DNA from 2 places in the Bradyrhizobium sp. 22 genome. Region 1 is predicted to be linked to the other one. Evidence: predicted binding sites of a transcription regulator. Region 1 holds the regulator's gene; the other holds the start of a gene.
What was found. The regulator LexA, encoded in region 1, represses DNA repair genes until DNA is damaged. The targets are predictions, from matches to a motif close to TGTTCNNNNTGTGTTCNG.
Positions count from the first base shown of each region.

Region 2: the regulator LexA is predicted to act here: its motif matches at 3,386-3,403, upstream of K410_RS0118525 (single-stranded DNA-binding protein).

Region 1 is NZ_KI519399.1:3,515,681-3,523,568, reverse strand. Features, by position in the region: gene K410_RS0118040 (S41 family peptidase) at 93-1,430, opposite strand; gene K410_RS0118035 (alpha-hydroxy acid oxidase) at 1,750-2,883, shown strand; gene K410_RS0118030 (HAD family hydrolase) at 2,919-3,542, shown strand; gene K410_RS0118025 (hypothetical protein) at 3,711-3,917, shown strand; gene K410_RS0118020 (molybdopterin molybdotransferase MoeA) at 4,125-5,336, shown strand; gene lexA (transcriptional repressor LexA) at 5,512-6,213, shown strand; gene K410_RS40395 (hypothetical protein) at 6,764-7,198, shown strand; partial or broken gene K410_RS36955 (ComEC/Rec2 family competence protein) at 7,206-7,888, opposite strand, start outside.
Region 2 is NZ_KI519399.1:3,618,389-3,626,276, forward strand. Features, by position in the region: gene uvrA (excinuclease ABC subunit UvrA) at 1-1,115, opposite strand, end outside; gene K410_RS0118515 (outer membrane protein) at 1,402-2,094, opposite strand; gene K410_RS0118520 (outer membrane protein) at 2,332-3,111, opposite strand; gene K410_RS0118525 (single-stranded DNA-binding protein) at 3,557-4,054, shown strand; gene gyrA (DNA gyrase subunit A) at 4,408-7,140, shown strand; gene K410_RS0118535 (hypothetical protein) at 7,211-7,468, opposite strand; gene coaD (pantetheine-phosphate adenylyltransferase) at 7,725-7,888, shown strand, end outside.

The sequences.
Region 1 (7,888 bases):
GCAGCCTACCGGTCACCGAGACCGCCCAAACGAAATCGCCCGGAAGTGCCGATGCACTCCCGGGCGATATCAAGCTCTGAAAGTCGCAAAACCTAGTTCGGCACCGCGCCCTTCGATGCGCGTTTCGCCGCAACCGCGTTCGCGGTGACGCCGTGCAGGAAGTCGTAGGCCGCGTGCAGCGCCTTGTCGTCCTTCTCTTCCGGCGGAACGTAAGACTGTGACCCCGTCTGCTCGCCACCCTCGCCGGCCGACAGATGTCCGCGCATCTGGGACTCCGCCATGGTGTCCATGCGGCCCTTCAGCTCGGGCGGCACGTCCTGCAGAATCTCGATGTCGGGGGCGATACCCTGGGCCTGGATCGAGCGGCCCGACGGCGTGTAATAGCGCGCCGTCGTCAGCGCCAGCGCGCCATTGCCGGACCCGAGCGGAATGATCGTCTGCACCGAGCCCTTTCCGAACGAGCGCGTGCCGATGATCGTGGCGCGCTTGTGGTCATGCAGGGCGCCGGCCACGATCTCCGAGGCCGAGGCCGAGCCGCCATTGATCAGCACCACCAGCGGCTTGCCCTTGGTGAGGTCGCCGCCATGGGCGGTGAAGCGCTGCGTCTCCTCCGGACTGCGGCCGCGGGTCGAAACGACCTCGCCGCGTTGCAGGAACGCGCTCGACACCGACACCGCCTGGTCGAGCAGACCGCCCGGATTGTTGCGCAGGTCCACGACGTAGCCAGTGAGCTTCTCCGGCGACACCTGCTTGGAGATCGACGCGATCGCCTTCTTCAGGCCGTCGGTGGTCTGCTCGTTGAACGAGGTGATGCGGATATAACCGATGTCGCCGTTCTCGACCCGGAAGCGCACCGGGCGCACATGGATGATCTCGCGCGTGATCGCCACTTCGAGCGGCGCGTCCGCGCCCTTGCGCATGATGGTGAGCTTGGTCTTGGTATCGACCGGGCCCTTCATCTTGTTGACGGCCTGCTCGAGCGTCATGCCCTGCACCGCCTCGCCGTCGATCTTGCTGATGAGGTCACCGGACATCAGGCCGGCCTTCGAGGCGGGCGTATCGTCGATCGGCGAGACCACCTTGACGAGGCCGTCTTCCATCGTGACCTCGATGCCGAGGCCGCCGAACTCGCCGGAGGTGGTCTCCTGCATCTCGGTCCAGGCCTTTGCATTCATGTAGCGCGAATGCGGATCGAGCGAGGTCACCATGCCGGTGATCGCGCCCTCGATCAGCTTGGCATTGTCGGGCTTCTCGACATAGCTCGCCTTCACGCGCTCGAACACCGAGCCGAACAAATTGAGCTGGGAATAGGCGTCGTCCGCGCTCGCCGCCGCCCGTGCCGCCCAGACACCGCCGTGCGGACTGGCCACAAGAAGGGTGAGACACGCTCCGGTGAGCGCGCCCAGAGGGAACAGCAGGGATTTCCGCATGGATGGGCTTGCCTTCTTGCTTGGCGGTTCGCTTCGAACTTGTCTCGTGAGACATGGGAGACGCCATGCAATTGGCGATCCAGCCCGCTTCTCACAATACCATTCTGGTTTCTTCAAGGCCGGGATACCACGCCGACGGGTACGCCGCAGAAATCGCTTCGCCCGGACCTAAACTTTTGGCAACGTTGCGGGACTGGCCTACCTGCAAGCGGAATCGTAGGCCGGTCCGCGCCTCGCAGCCATGCAAATCTAGGATAGTTTTGCAGGGCTGGACGGGTTAGGCGATGAGATAAGGGTTCAAATTCTCGGGAGGATAACAATGAACGAAGCACCCGGCATCCGGGCAGAACGGAACGTCGAACTCGGCGCCAGCAACGAGCCGTTCCAGAACCTGCACGAATTCATCCGGAAAGCGCGGGCCAACCTCAACCAGAACGCCTGGGATTACATCGTCGGCGCCGCCGAGACCGAGACCACGATGCGCCGCAACCGCATGGCGCTGGACGAGATCGCCTTTCGCCCCCGCGTGCTGCGCGACGTCCGCAAGGTGGATGGCTCGGTTCAGCAGTTCGGCCGCAGGATGCGCCTGCCGGTGGTGCTCGCGCCCGTCGGAGCGCTCGAAATCTTCGATCCGAATGGTGCGGCGAGCGTCGCGCGCGGTGCCGGCACCTTCGGTGCGGCGCACATGCTGAGCTCGGTGTCCGAGCCCGGCCTGGAGAAGACCGCCGAGGCGGCGCCCGATGCGCTCCGGCTGTACCAGCTTTATGTCCGCGGCGACGATGCTTTCGTCGCCGATGTCGTCAGCCGGAGCGAGAAGAACGGCTACGCCGCGTTCTGCCTGACCGTGGACACCGCCCATTACAGCCGTCGCGAACGTGACATCGCCAAGCGCTATGTTCGCGAGAGCCGCCTGCGCGCCACCGGTGGCGATTACCAGAAGGGGCTGGAGTGGCGGACCGTGAAGATGATCAAGGACAGGTACAAGATCCCGCTGATCCTGAAGGGCATCGCCACCGCCGAGGACGCCCTGATCGCGGTCGATCACGGCGTCGAATGGATCTACGTCTCCAACCATGGCGGCCGCCAGCTCGACCACGGCCGCGGTGCCATGCACGTGCTGCCCGAGATCGTCGAGGCCGTGAAGGGCCGCGCCAAGATCATGGTCGACGGCGGCATCTGTCGCGGCACCGACATCGTCAAGGCGATTGCGGCAGGCGCAGATCTCGTCGGCATCGGCCGGCTGCAATGCTGGGCGCTGGCGGCCTCAGGCGAAGCCGGCATCACGCGGATGCTGGAGCTGTTGGAAGACGAGGTGCTGCGCTGCCTCGGCCTGTTGGGCGCCACATCGTTTGCCGAGATCGACAAATCCTGCCTGCATCCGGCGACCGCCACCAACGCGCCGAGCGTGGTCAGCGCGTTCCCGCTGTTCGACCACGAGCCTTATCGGTACTGACCTGCGGACTCCGACGCTGAGGTGAAAAGGACGCCATGACATCGCTCTCTCCCGGCAGCGCGGATGCGCTTCTGTTCGATCTCGGGCGCGTGGTCCTCGACATCGACTTCTCCAAGGCGATCGCCTGCTGGGCGGGGCACGCCGGCTGCCAACCCGAAAGCATCCTCGCGCGCTATGTGCGCGACGAGGCCTACCGGCTGCACGAGGTCGGCAAGATCAGCGACGCCGACTATTTCGCCTCGTTACGCGCTTCACTGGGGATCGGCATCTCGGACGCCCAGTTCCTGGAGGGCTGGAACGCGATCTTCGCCGGCGAGATGCCTGAGATCGCCGAGCTGTTGCCGCGTGCGGCAAAGCAGGTGCCGCTCTACGCCTTCTCCAACACCAATCGGCCGCATGTCGATTACTTCTCGAAGGAATATGCCGGTCTGCTCGGCCATTTCCGCGAGCTGTACCTGTCATCCAGCATCGGCCTGCGCAAACCGGACGCAGACGCTTTCGACCATGTCGTCGCGGCGATCGGCGTGCCGGCCGAGCGCATCGTGTTCTTCGACGATCTCGAAGAGAACATCGAGGGCGCGCGGGCGCGCGGATTGACGGCCGTGCACGTGACATCGCCGCGCGACGTCGGGAACGCATTGAAGGCGTTGGGCATTTGACCCCGGCCCGTCGCTAGAAGCAGCCCAATTGCAAGCCGCGTTCGGAACCAAATTTACAAAAACTGTGGAACCTGATCCCTTTGTGCATTTTTATACGGAGTTCCCGGAACGGAATACCACCCTTCGGACTCATGAGTCTGTTGGGACTTCTACATCGGACTGATCGACGTGCTGGGCAAAACCTATCTCACCAAGCAAGCTTCTCTGCTGCTTGAATTCGCAAAAAACACCTCGGATTCCGAGCTTTCCGCCAAGCTGATCAGCAAGGCTGCGGACCTGAAATCGCAGGCCGATCCGCTCCCCGACAGGGACCAGGGCCCCAAACCTCCCGACGTCGCATGGGACGTCAGTCCGGACGATCCGACGGCACCTTGATCACATCACCGGGTGGCGCTGGCCAGCTCAGTGTCGGCCAGGCTCATGCCGGCGTTTCGCCTTTAGAATCACGTGTGCGGACTTGCACTTGCTCGATCACGGAGAGCACGCAGGATAGATCATCCTGCGTGCTGCTTTGCCTCGCGTCTGCAGTCAGCTAGAACTCTCGCCGCCCTATTGAACGATGTGCGAGCAGGAGTTTCGCCCGTGGCCCTGATGCCGGTTTCCGACGCCCTTGCTGCGGTGCTGGCAGGTGCAGAGCCGCTGCCTGAACAGATGGTTTCGCTCGACGAGGCCTATCACCGCGTGCTCGCGCATGACGTCGCGGCGCGCCGCACGCAGCCGCCGCAGGCGATGTCGGCGATGGACGGCTACGCCGTGCGCGCGGCCGATGCGGCAACGGTCGATTCCCGGCTGACGGTGATTGGCGAGATCGCAGCCGGCCGTCCTTTCGCGAGAGCAGTTGGCGCCGGCGAAGCCGTGCGGATCTTTACCGGCGGCGTCATCCCGGACGGAGCGGACGCGGTCGTGATCCAGGAGGACACTGTCGCGGACGGCAACAGCGTCACCATCAAGGAAGCCGCGATCGCCGGACGGCACGTCCGCCCGGCCGGGGTCGATTTCCGCGAGGGTGACGTGCTCCTGCGCAAGGGAACCCGCCTGACGGAGCGCGATCTCGCGCTTGCCGCGGCGATGAATCACCCGGATCTCGCCGTCTGCCGCCGTCCCAAGGTTGCGATCCTCGCCACCGGCGACGAACTGGTGAGGCCGGGCACCACGCCCGGGCACGGCCAGATCGTCTATTCCAACGGCTACGCCCTGCATGCGCTCGCCCGCAGCGAGGGCGCCGAGACCATCGACCTCGGTGTCGCCGCCGACACGCTGGAGGCCACCTCCGCCGGAATCCGCCGCGCCCGCGAGAGCGGTGCTGACATCCTGGTCACGACCGGCGGCGCGTCGGTCGGCGACCATGATCTGGTCCAGCAGGCGCTGCGGGGCGAAGGCATCTCGATGGCGTTCTGGAAGATCGCGATCCGGCCCGGCAAGCCGATGATGCACGGACGGCTCGGCGCAATGCGCGTGATCGGCCTGCCCGGCAATCCCGTGTCGTCCTACGTGTGCGCGTTCCTGTTCATGGTGCCGTTGATTCGCGCCTTGTCGGGCCGTTCAGTGATTCATCATCGCCGCGAGCGCGCCGTGCTGGGCAAGGATCTCGGCGCCAACGACCAGCGCGAGGATTACCTGCGCGCGCGCCTGGAACTGCGCGACGACGGTGCGCAAGTCGCCGTTCCCGTCAGCCATCAGGATTCCTCTCTGCTTGCGAATCTTGCTGCGGCACAGGTACTTCTCGTGCGCGCACCGTTCGCGCCGAAGGCCGAGGCCGGCAGCCCTTGCGAGGTGCTGCGGCTCCCCGTCTGAGTGCACGGCCACACACATTCCGCGAGCTCGCCGCCGTTCACGGTAAATTAAGCAGTTGCGGAACATGTATCGAACATATAGTGTCCGTTCATGATTTGTTTCGAGCATGTAGCGGCTTATCGCTGAACTCATCGTCTCGGAATCGAACGACATCAACCGGGGGACTTTGGTCGAGATGTTAACGCGCAAACAATACGAGCTTCTGAGGTTCATCAGCGAACGTTTGAAGGAAAGCGGTGTGCCGCCCTCCTTCGACGAGATGAAGGATGCGCTCGACCTGCGCTCGAAGTCGGGCATCCACCGCCTGATCACCGCGCTCGAGGAGCGCGGCTTCATCCGCCGCCTGCCCAACCGCGCACGCGCCATCGAAGTGATTAAGCTGCCGGAGCTCCAGGCTGCCGCCGGCGCCCGTCGCGGCTTCACGCCGAGCGTCATCGAGGGCAATCTCGGCAAGGTCCGCGCCAGCTCCAGCCCCTCCATGGACGAGGGCGAGCGGCCCGTTGCGGTGCCCGTGATGGGCCGTATCGCGGCCGGCACGCCGATCGAGGCGTTGCAGACCCGCAGCCACACCATCAGCGTCCCGCCCGACATGCTCGGCACGGGCGAGCACTATGCGCTCGAAGTGCGCGGCGATTCCATGGTGGAGGCCGGTATCCTCGACGGCGACATGGCGCTGATCCAGCGCAACGAGAGCGCCGATACCGGCGACATCGTGGTGGCGCTGATCGACGACGAGGAGGCCACGCTCAAGCGTTTCCGCCGCCGCGGGGCCTCGATCGCACTCGAGCCGGCCAATGCCGCTTATGAGGTGCGCATCCTGCCGCCGAACCGCGTGAAGATTCAGGGCAAGCTGATCGGGCTTTACCGGAAGTACTGATACCCGGAGCTTCAAGCGCCGCGCGCGCTTTCGATCGGCACCGTCGATCCAAGATTGGAGCGAACGCTTGGTCCGCTCCGGCTGGATGGTCCCTCTGGTTCTGCGCTGACCGTCCGGCTCCTCTTCCGCGCGACATCCGGTTCGCAAGCGCAGGCGCGCGGCCATTTCGCTCCGCCGCCAGAGTGCAGGGCAATCGCATTTGAATTTTGCAGAGGTCGTCATGCCCGGGCTTGTCCCGGGCATCCACGTTCATTGTGCTGCGTGGAAGGCGTGGATGGCCGGGACAAGCCCGGCCATGACGCTGCGGAGGCAGCTGGTGACCATCGCCACATGCGATAGCCCTGCGCGTGCCGGCAGTGCTGATACGCCGGCCAAATGCAAGGATGCGATGTTTGTTCCTATCGAATCCGGGAAAGATAATGTGATCGCGCGCTGCGGACGCGAGCCGCAGATTTGCCCATAACCAAGCAGAGCGTTGCAGGCTTCCACTCTGATTGAGGCCTGCGCCTCGACGAGACGCGGGTCGCCATCTTCGCATGAGGAGCACCCGATGTGTGACTACAGCCTGCATGCCGTCGCGACGCGTCCCGCTGAGGTCGGAGAGACGATCGTCACGACAACCTTCCGCGGCACCTCGACGCGCGGCTTCGCCTCCGAAGCCGATCTGTCCGTTGCGGTCTGCCTGCTGCCGGGGACGGAGCTCGCCTTCGCCGACAACGTCCGTTACGACAACCGCTGGATCTGGACGCGCACCGTCAACTCCCGCGTCGGCAAGTTCGGCAAGATCGATCCGCACATTCCCGATCGCCATCACGACGCGATCGAATTTCCTGACGGCAAATACGTGCTGGTGACGCAGCTGGTCGAAGGCCAGCGCGCAACCGTGCTGCAGCTGCCGGTGACGCAGCCGGTCGGCGAGCGCGAGCACAAGCCTGAGATCATCGCCGACAGTCGAGCGGCGGTCACGCGCCAACCGATCGGCTGATCAAAGCTCAGTCCTCGGCCTGAAGATCGGCCTCCGACGGCGTAGCGTCGCGGACGCGCGGAGCCGGCCTCGGCATGAGGGCTCCTTCGAAATCTCCCTCGCCGGCGGCCGCCGGCGACCAGGGGCGGTCTGCACCTCTCGCCTTGACCGCCTGAACCGCAAATCCGTCGCCATGCCGTGTCAGCGCCAGCGCGCCCTGGCGCGCGAGCCGCTGCCGATCCACCACCATCGCCGCGCAATCGGGCGGCGCGGGCCGCGCCGTCACCACCAGCGCGGCGCGGCTGCAATCGTCCGCCAGCGCATCGATCCGCGAGGCCAGCGCGACCAGGCGTCCGTCGGCGAGCGGTGTCACGCAGCCGGATTCGTCGCACGACACTCCCTCGGCCAACGCGCTGCTGCCGGCATCGCGCGGATCGGCGTCGGCCGCCAGCCACTCCTTCAGCAGGAAACCGTCCTTGCCCGCCCTGATCAGGTGCAGACGCCCATCCCTGCCCCGCACCGCGACGCTGGCGCCGTCCCCGGCAATCAGGACATCAGGCTGCCGCGCGGACAGGCCCCAGGCGATGGAAGCCAGCAGCACCACGGCACCGCACCAGCGCAGGGGCGTGCGCAACAGGCCCATCAGGATGATGCCGAGGCTCGCGGCGATCAGCGGCGCGATGCCGAACGCCGGAATGCGGCCGACCGCGC
Region 2 (7,888 bases), 100 kb from region 1:
CACTTGGTGGTCAGGGTGAACTTGTAGTGCTTGCCGAGCGCGGTCAGCGTCTGCACGTAATAGGGCGAGGACGACTTGGCCCAGGGCGCGATCGCGCCCTTGCCGATGGCGAGATCCTTGTCGGGGATGACGAGGTCCTCGTCGACATGCTGCTCGACGCCGAGGCCGCCGCAGGCGGGGCAGGCGCCGTAGGGGTTGTTGAACGAGAACAGGCGCGGCTCGACCTCGGGAATGGTGAAGCCGGAGACCGGGCAGGCGAACTTTTCCGAGAACAGCATGCGCTCGGGGCCGCTCTTGTCGTGGATCTTGGCGGTCTTCTTCTTCTCCTCAGTGGGTGCGGCCGCGGGCGCGTCGGCGAACTCGACGACGGCAAGGCCCTCGGCGAGCTTCAGCGCGGTCTCGAAACTTTCGGCGAGGCGCTGGCCGATGTCGGCGCGCACCACGATGCGGTCGACGACCACGTCGATGTCGTGCGGGAATTTCTTGTCGAGCGTCGGCGCCTCGCTGAGCTCATAGAAGGTGCCGTCGATCTTGACGCGCTGAAAGCCCTTCTTGAGCCATTCGGCGAGCTCCTTGCGATACTCGCCCTTGCGGCCGCGCACGACGGGCGCAAGCAGATAGAGCCGCGTGCCCTCGGGCAGGGCGAGCACGCGGTCGACCATCTGCGAGACGGTCTGGCTCTCGATCGGCAGGCCCGTGGCCGGCGAGTAGGGCACGCCGACGCGGGCCCAGAGCAGGCGCATATAGTCGTAGATCTCGGTGACGGTGCCGACGGTGGAGCGCGGGTTCCTCGAGGTGGTCTTCTGCTCGATCGAGATCGCCGGCGACAGGCCGTCGATCTGGTCGACGTCGGGCTTCTGCATCATCTCCAGGAACTGGCGTGCATAGGCCGACAGCGATTCGACGTAGCGACGCTGGCCCTCGGCGTAGATGGTGTCGAAGGCGAGCGAGGATTTGCCGGAGCCGGAGAGGCCGGTGAACACCACCAGCTTGTCGCGGGGAATCTCGACGTCGATGTTCTTGAGGTTGTGCTCGCGCGCGCCGCGGATCGTAATTGCGCGCAGGCTCGAGCCCGCGTTCTGTTGTTGGCGCTTCGCCTTGATCACTTCATCCATCCGAGTTGCCCCTAGGGAATCCCATGGGTGCGCGACCGCGCCAGTAAAAAGGCGCGCTTCGTCCGGAACCGGGATCGGCGCCGATGGGGTTGTCAGCGAACGTAGGAAGAACGCGCGCGGATTTCCAGAGGGAGTTGCGAATCGTCAACGGAATGTTGGCACGCTGGCGGCATCTGGCAGCAGGCGCTGCACTGAACCGGCGCGTATTCGCCAAAACAACGTACCGCCAAAACAAAAAGGCCGGCGCGAGGCCGGCCTTTCGTGACGATGTGACCGTCGGTCGTGATCAGTACTTCGCAACCACCGGGCCACCGAAGTGATAGTTCACGCCGACCTGCACAGTGTGGAGGTTGAGCGTACCGGTGGGAATGGCGCCCGAGAAGTAGGTCTCGCCGTCGAGGCTGCGATAGAGGTACTCGCCCTTCACCGACCATTGCGGAGCGAAGTACGCCTCGACGCCCGCGCCGACGGTCCAGCCGGAGTGGAACTTGCTGTCGGAGGCCGAGAGGCCGCCCAGGGTGGCGGTGAGCTTGTTGTCGATCCAGGCGTAACCACCGGTGCCGTAGAGCAGCACGTTGTTGATGGCCCAGCCGATGCGGCCGCGCACGGTGCCCATGGCGTCGGTCTTGGAGGTCAGCGAGGCGGGGACGCCACCGACGCCGGCGACGAAAACCGTGCCAGCTGCCGAGGCGCTGACGTCAGCCCAGGCGGCATCGGCCTCGAGGCCGAACACGACGTTGCCGGTCTGCCAGTTGTAGCCGGCGGTGCCGCCGACGAAGCCGCCCTGCATCTTGGGGTCGCCCGAAGAGGCTTCCCAAGCGCCGCCACCGACGATACCGAGGTAGAAGCCGGTCCAGTTGTAGACCGAAGCCAGCGGAGCAACCGGCGCCTTGGTGTAGGGGCGAGCCGCGAGATCAGCAGCCGAAGCAGGGGCCGCCAGAGCGAACAAACAGGCCGAAGCCAACAGAACTTTCTTCATTTTCAACTTAATCCCAGTCCCAGTTTCTATTGTTGCCTTCCTGACGGAAGGGCAGCGGACTCAACGGCCCAACTGAGGCAGTGCTTACACCACTGAAGCCGCAAGTTGTGTCTCCGAGAAGCCACAGTGGTCGAAAAGGTGATGGTTACTGACTCATTACGGCTGCATATCTGATCTCCCGATGACAAAGGCCGGCGCGAGGCCGGCCTTCAATCATCGAACGATGTCAGAGAGATATCAGTATCTCGCGATCAGCGGCCCGCCCCAGCGGTAGTTCACCCGGATCAGGCCGATATCGACGTCCTGGCTGATACGATCGGAGCGTGTAACGGCGCCAAGCGGGGCCGCCAGCAGGTTGCCCGAACCGGTGAAAGTCATCGTGCGGTTGCCGAGGAAGATGTGGTCGTACTCGAGGCCCACCGTCCAGTTCGGCGCAAATCCAAACTCGATTCCTGCGCCCACAACGCCGCCCCAACGGGTCTCGTTGGCCCGGTCGAACTCGAGACCCGTGACGAGATCGTAGCTGCGGTAGCGGTCGCTGACGACGGCGCCGCCGCCTTTCACGTAGAGCAGCACGTTATTCCAGGCGTAGCCGACCTGGCCGGTGATCAGACCGAAGGCATCGATCTTCGAGCGATTGCGCAGGCCCGTGCCCACGAGCACCGTGCTGATGTTGTCGCCGGAGAAGTCGGCCCAGTTGCCCTGGCCTTCGAGGCCGAACACCCAATTGGTCGACTGCCAGCGATAACCGACCTGGCCGCCAACCGTGCCGCCGGTCGCGCTGTGACAGCCCTCGCCAACCAGGACGCCGGTCCCGGGCGTGACGAAATCCCAGCACTTGCGGCTGCTGCCGCCGCCGCCGTTGATGCCGACGTAGAAGCCGCTCCAGTCGTAGATGGCGGCGACCATCGGCGCCGGGGCCTTGGTGTAGGGCCGCGCGGCGAGATCCGCCGCGCTGGCGGGAGCCGACAGGCTCAATGTCACTGCACCGATGGCACCAATCAGAATCTTGTTCATTGCAGTCTCCCCAGTTTTCGCCGCTTCTCGCAGTCCCCGAAGCAGCGGATCAGGCGCGACGCCCTTATGATTCAATTACAGGGCGATCGTAGTCCCAAGACGGCGCCGAGTCCGTCTCTCAAATGCCACACTTGGCGGTGCCCGACAGGGGTCGCAACTTGCTCAATGTTAAGCGGTTTTGCCTGTTTACGGGAACCTCGCTCGGTTCCCGTCGTGGAACATTCCTTGGCGCCGGCGGGATGAATCCCAGATTCTGTCTCGATGGGCGATCGGGAAGAACAAATCTGGAACGTAGCGAAGGTCGATGCTATATGTGGGGATAACCCAGGGGGTGATGGGCTGAGGGGCGCCTGCGAGCGTATAGGGTCGCCCCAACAGGGCGCAGAGGAACGCGGGCAGCGCGCTCGGCCTTTGAAATCAGTGGCATTCGGAGTGGAGAGCGGCGATGGCGGGAAGCGTCAACAAGGTCATTCTGGTTGGAAATCTCGGCAAGGATCCTGAAATCCGCCGCACCCAGGACGGGCGGCCGATTGCGAATTTGAGCATCGCGACATCGGACACCTGGCGCGACAAGAACACCGGCGAGCGCAAGGAGAAGACCGAGTGGCACCGCGTCGTGATCTTCTCGGAGCCGCTTTGCAAGATCGTCGAACAGTATCTGAAGAAGGGCGCCAAGGTTTACATCGAAGGTGCGCTGCAGACCCGCAAATACACCGACCAGAGCGGTGTCGAGAAGTATTCGACCGAGGTCGTGCTGCAGGGCTTCAACTCGACGCTGACGATGCTCGACGGCCGCGGTGGCGGCGGCGGAGGCGGCAGCTTCGGTGACGAGCCGGGCGGCGATTTCGGCTCTTCCGGCCCCGTCAGCAGCGCGCCGCGCCGTCCTGTTGCCGCCGGTGGCGGCAGCCGCAACAGCGACATGGACGACGATATCCCGTTCTGAGAGCGGATCGGACGAGGGGGCGCTGGCCGGGTTCGGCGGCGCCTTTGCACGTCGTGTCAGCAAACCCTGCCAATTGACGGAACGGGCTCGGATTTCCGAGCCCGCTTCATGTTCGGGTTGAACTCGGCCCGCGCTCGGCAAAGCGGACTGATGGGCGCTCGCCGCGCGGGGGATCCATGTTGCCAGGGGCGATTTTGGACGACCTGTTCCAGGTTGATTCCGGAGGCTCCCTGCAACGCCGTAAGTCATTGGAAAAATAAGCGGAAAAAGCGCTTCCGAGTCCCCGCCAAGGGTGGTTATCAGGGGTGCGATGCGCTATATGATTCCCAGACAAAAACTCACCGGATTCCCCCTTGGCTGACGACGACAACAAGCCCGGCGACCAGCCGGCGCAACCCTCGGACATTCGCCCCGTCTCCATCTTCGAGGAGATGAAGAAGTCCTATCTCGACTACGCCATGAGCGTGATCGTGGCGCGGGCGCTGCCCGATGCCCGCGACGGTCTGAAGCCGGTGCACCGCCGCATCCTGTTCTCGATGAACGAGCAGGGGCACACGCCCGACAAGAAGTACGTCAAGTCCGCCCGCGTGGTCGGTGACGTCATCGGTAAGTATCACCCGCACGGCGATCAGTCGATCTACGACGCCATGGTCCGGATGGCGCAGGACTTCTCGATGCGCGTGCCGCTGATCGACGGCCAGGGCAATTTCGGCTCGGTCGACGGCGATCCCCCGGCTGCCTATCGTTACACCGAAGCGCGCCTGACAAAGGCGGCGCTGGCCCTGTTGGCGGACATCGACAAGGACACCGTCGACTTCCAGCCGAACTACGACAACAACGAGACCGAGCCGTCGGTCTTGCCGGCCAAGTTCCCGAACCTTCTCGTCAACGGTGCGGGCGGCATCGCGGTCGGCATGGCGACCAACATCCCGCCGCACAATCTGGGCGAGGTCATCGACGCCTGTGTCGCGCTGATCGACAACCCCGCGCTCACCATCGACGAGCTCATCAACATCGTGCCGGGACCGGACTTCCCGACCGGCGGCGTCATTCTCGGACGGCAGGGCATCCGCTCGGCCTATCACCTCGGCCGCGGCTCGATCATGATGCGCGGCAAGGTCGCGATCGAGACCTTCCGCAAGGAGCGCGAGGCGATCATCATCACCGAGATTCCCTACCAGGTGAACAAGGCGACGATGGTCGAGCGCATCGCCGAGCTGGTCAAGGAAAAGAAGATCGAAGGCATCGGCGACCTGCGCGACGAATCCGACCGCGACGGCTACCGCGTCGTCATCGAGTTGAAGCGTGACGCCGTTCCGGACGTGGTGCTGAACCAGCTCTACCGGTTCACGCCGCTGCAGACCAGCTTCGGCGTCAACATGGTGGCGCTCGACAGCGGCCGTCCGCGGATCATGCATCTGAAGGACCTGCTGACGATCTTCGTCGACTTCCGCGAGCGGGTCGTCACGCGGCGCACCAAGTATCTGCTGGCCAAGGCGCGCGACCGTGCGCATATCCTCGTCGGTCTCGCGATCGCCGTCGCCAATATCGACGAGATGATCCGCGTGATCCGAAGCTCGCCCGACCCGACCACCGCCCGCGACACCCTGATGTCGCGCGACTGGCCAGCCCGGGACGTCGAGGACATGCTGACGCTGATTGACGATCCGCGCCATCGCATCAGTGCGGACGGCACGATCCGGCTGTCGATGGAGCAGGCGAGGGCCATTCTCGACCTGCGGCTTCAGCGCCTGACCGCACTCGGCCGCGACGAAATCCGCGACGAGCTCGACAAGCTCGCCGGCGAGATCGCCGATTATCTCGACATCCTGCGCTCGCGCGAACGCGTGCTCGGCATCATCAAGACCGAGCTCGCCGAAGTGAAGGCCGAGTTCGCCACGCCGCGCCGCACCGTCATCATCGAGCAGGAGGGCGAGGTCGAGGACGAGGACCTGATCCAGCGCGAGGACATGGTCGTCACCGTCTCGCATGCCGGCTACGTCAAGCGCGTGCCGCTGTCGGCCTACCGCGCCCAGCGCCGCGGCGGCAAGGGCCGCTCCGGCATGCAGACCCGCGACGAGGATTTCGTCAGCCGGCTCTTCGTGGCGTCGACCCATACGCCGGTGCTGTTCTTCTCCTCGCGCGGCCAGGTCTACAAGGAGAAGGTCTGGCGTCTGCCGGTGGCCGCGCCGAACGGGCGCGGCAAGGCGCTGATCAACATCCTGCCGCTGGAGCAGGGCGAGCGCATCACCACCATCATGCCGCTGCCCGAGGATGAATCGACCTGGGGCAACCTCGACGTGATGTTCGCCACGACGGGCGGCAATGTCCGGCGCAACAAGCTGTCGGACTTCGTCGACGTCCGCCGCTCCGGCATCATCGCGATGAAGCTCGACGACGACGAGGCGATCGTCGACGTGCAGATCTGCACCGAGCGCGACGACGTGCTGCTGACCGCCGCCGGCGGCCAGTGCATCCGCTTCCCCGTCACCGACGTGCGCGTGTTCACCGGGCGCACCTCGATGGGCGTGCGCGGCATCGCGCTCGCCGGTTCCGACAAGGTGATTTCGCTGGCGATCCTGCGCCACGTCGAGACGACCTCGGACGAGCGCTCGGCATATCTGAAGATGCGCCGTGCGGTCGCCGGCGAAGCCGGGGCCGAGGAGGCGGCAGTAGACGCCGAGGCCGAGGAGACGTCCGGCAGCTTCCAGCTCGCCCAGGAACGTTATGCCGAGATGTCGGCGCAGGAGCAGGTCGTGCTCACGGTGTCGGTCAACGGCTACGGCAAGCGGACCTCGTCCTACGAATACCGCACCACCGGGCGCGGCGGCAAAGGCATCGTCGCCATGAGCGTTAACAACCGGAACGGCAACCTGGTCGCCTCGTTCCCGGTCGAGGACGCCGATCAGATCATGCTGGTCACCGACAAGGGCCAGCTGATCCGCTGCCCGGTCGAAGGCATCCGCATCGCCGGCCGCTCGACGCAAGGCGTCATCGTGTTCGACACCGCCGAGGACGAGCACGTGGTGTCGGTCGAGCACATCACGGAAGAAGCCGAGAGCGGGAACGGGACCAACGGCGAATAGGGAGCAGCGGCTGAGGCTTGCTGCCCCATTCGCTGTTCGCCGCCCATCATTCGCGGGCTGACAGGCCCGACTACGGCGTGCGGTTGGCGGTCACGAGGCGCGCCTCGCGGATCGTCGCCTTGGTGCCGGCCTTGCGCAGGCACGAGGCCTCGAAATTCGGCCAGGCCTGCTGCGAGCAGTCCTTGCCGATGGCGCGGATATCGAGCCGGTCGCTCTTGGCCAGCGGCTGCGGCACGCTGGCTTCGACCGCCGGGGCAAAGCCGGGCAGGAGCGTGAGGGCTGCGGCAACAAACGCCGAGAGTGCGATCGCTGAGAGAGCCTTGATCATTGACGGTCCCCTGTGATGCGGCCGCCTACGCCCAGTGTGCGGCCCGTCATTCGTTGGCCGGATTAGTAACCATGGCCAGTTTCCGGACGTCTTCGCCCGGCGCGGGAAATGGTTTCGTGCCCGCGTCCTTTTGTTTCGTGACCGCGCTCGGGACGAAACAAAGCGGCTATCGCCGACACGGCCGGCGGGGTATTGCCGGAAACGGCCGGGGAACCGGCCCGCTTGCCGGGCCGGGCCGGGCGCGGTAGGAGGGGGCATGCCGCGTATCGCCTTTTATCCGGGTTCCTTCGACCCCATCACCAACGGCCATCTCGACGTGGTCCGGCACAGCGTATCGCTGTGCGACAAGCTCGTGGTCGCGATCGGGGTCCATCCCGGCAAGAAGCCGCTGTTCTCGACCGAGGAGCGGCTGAAGATGCT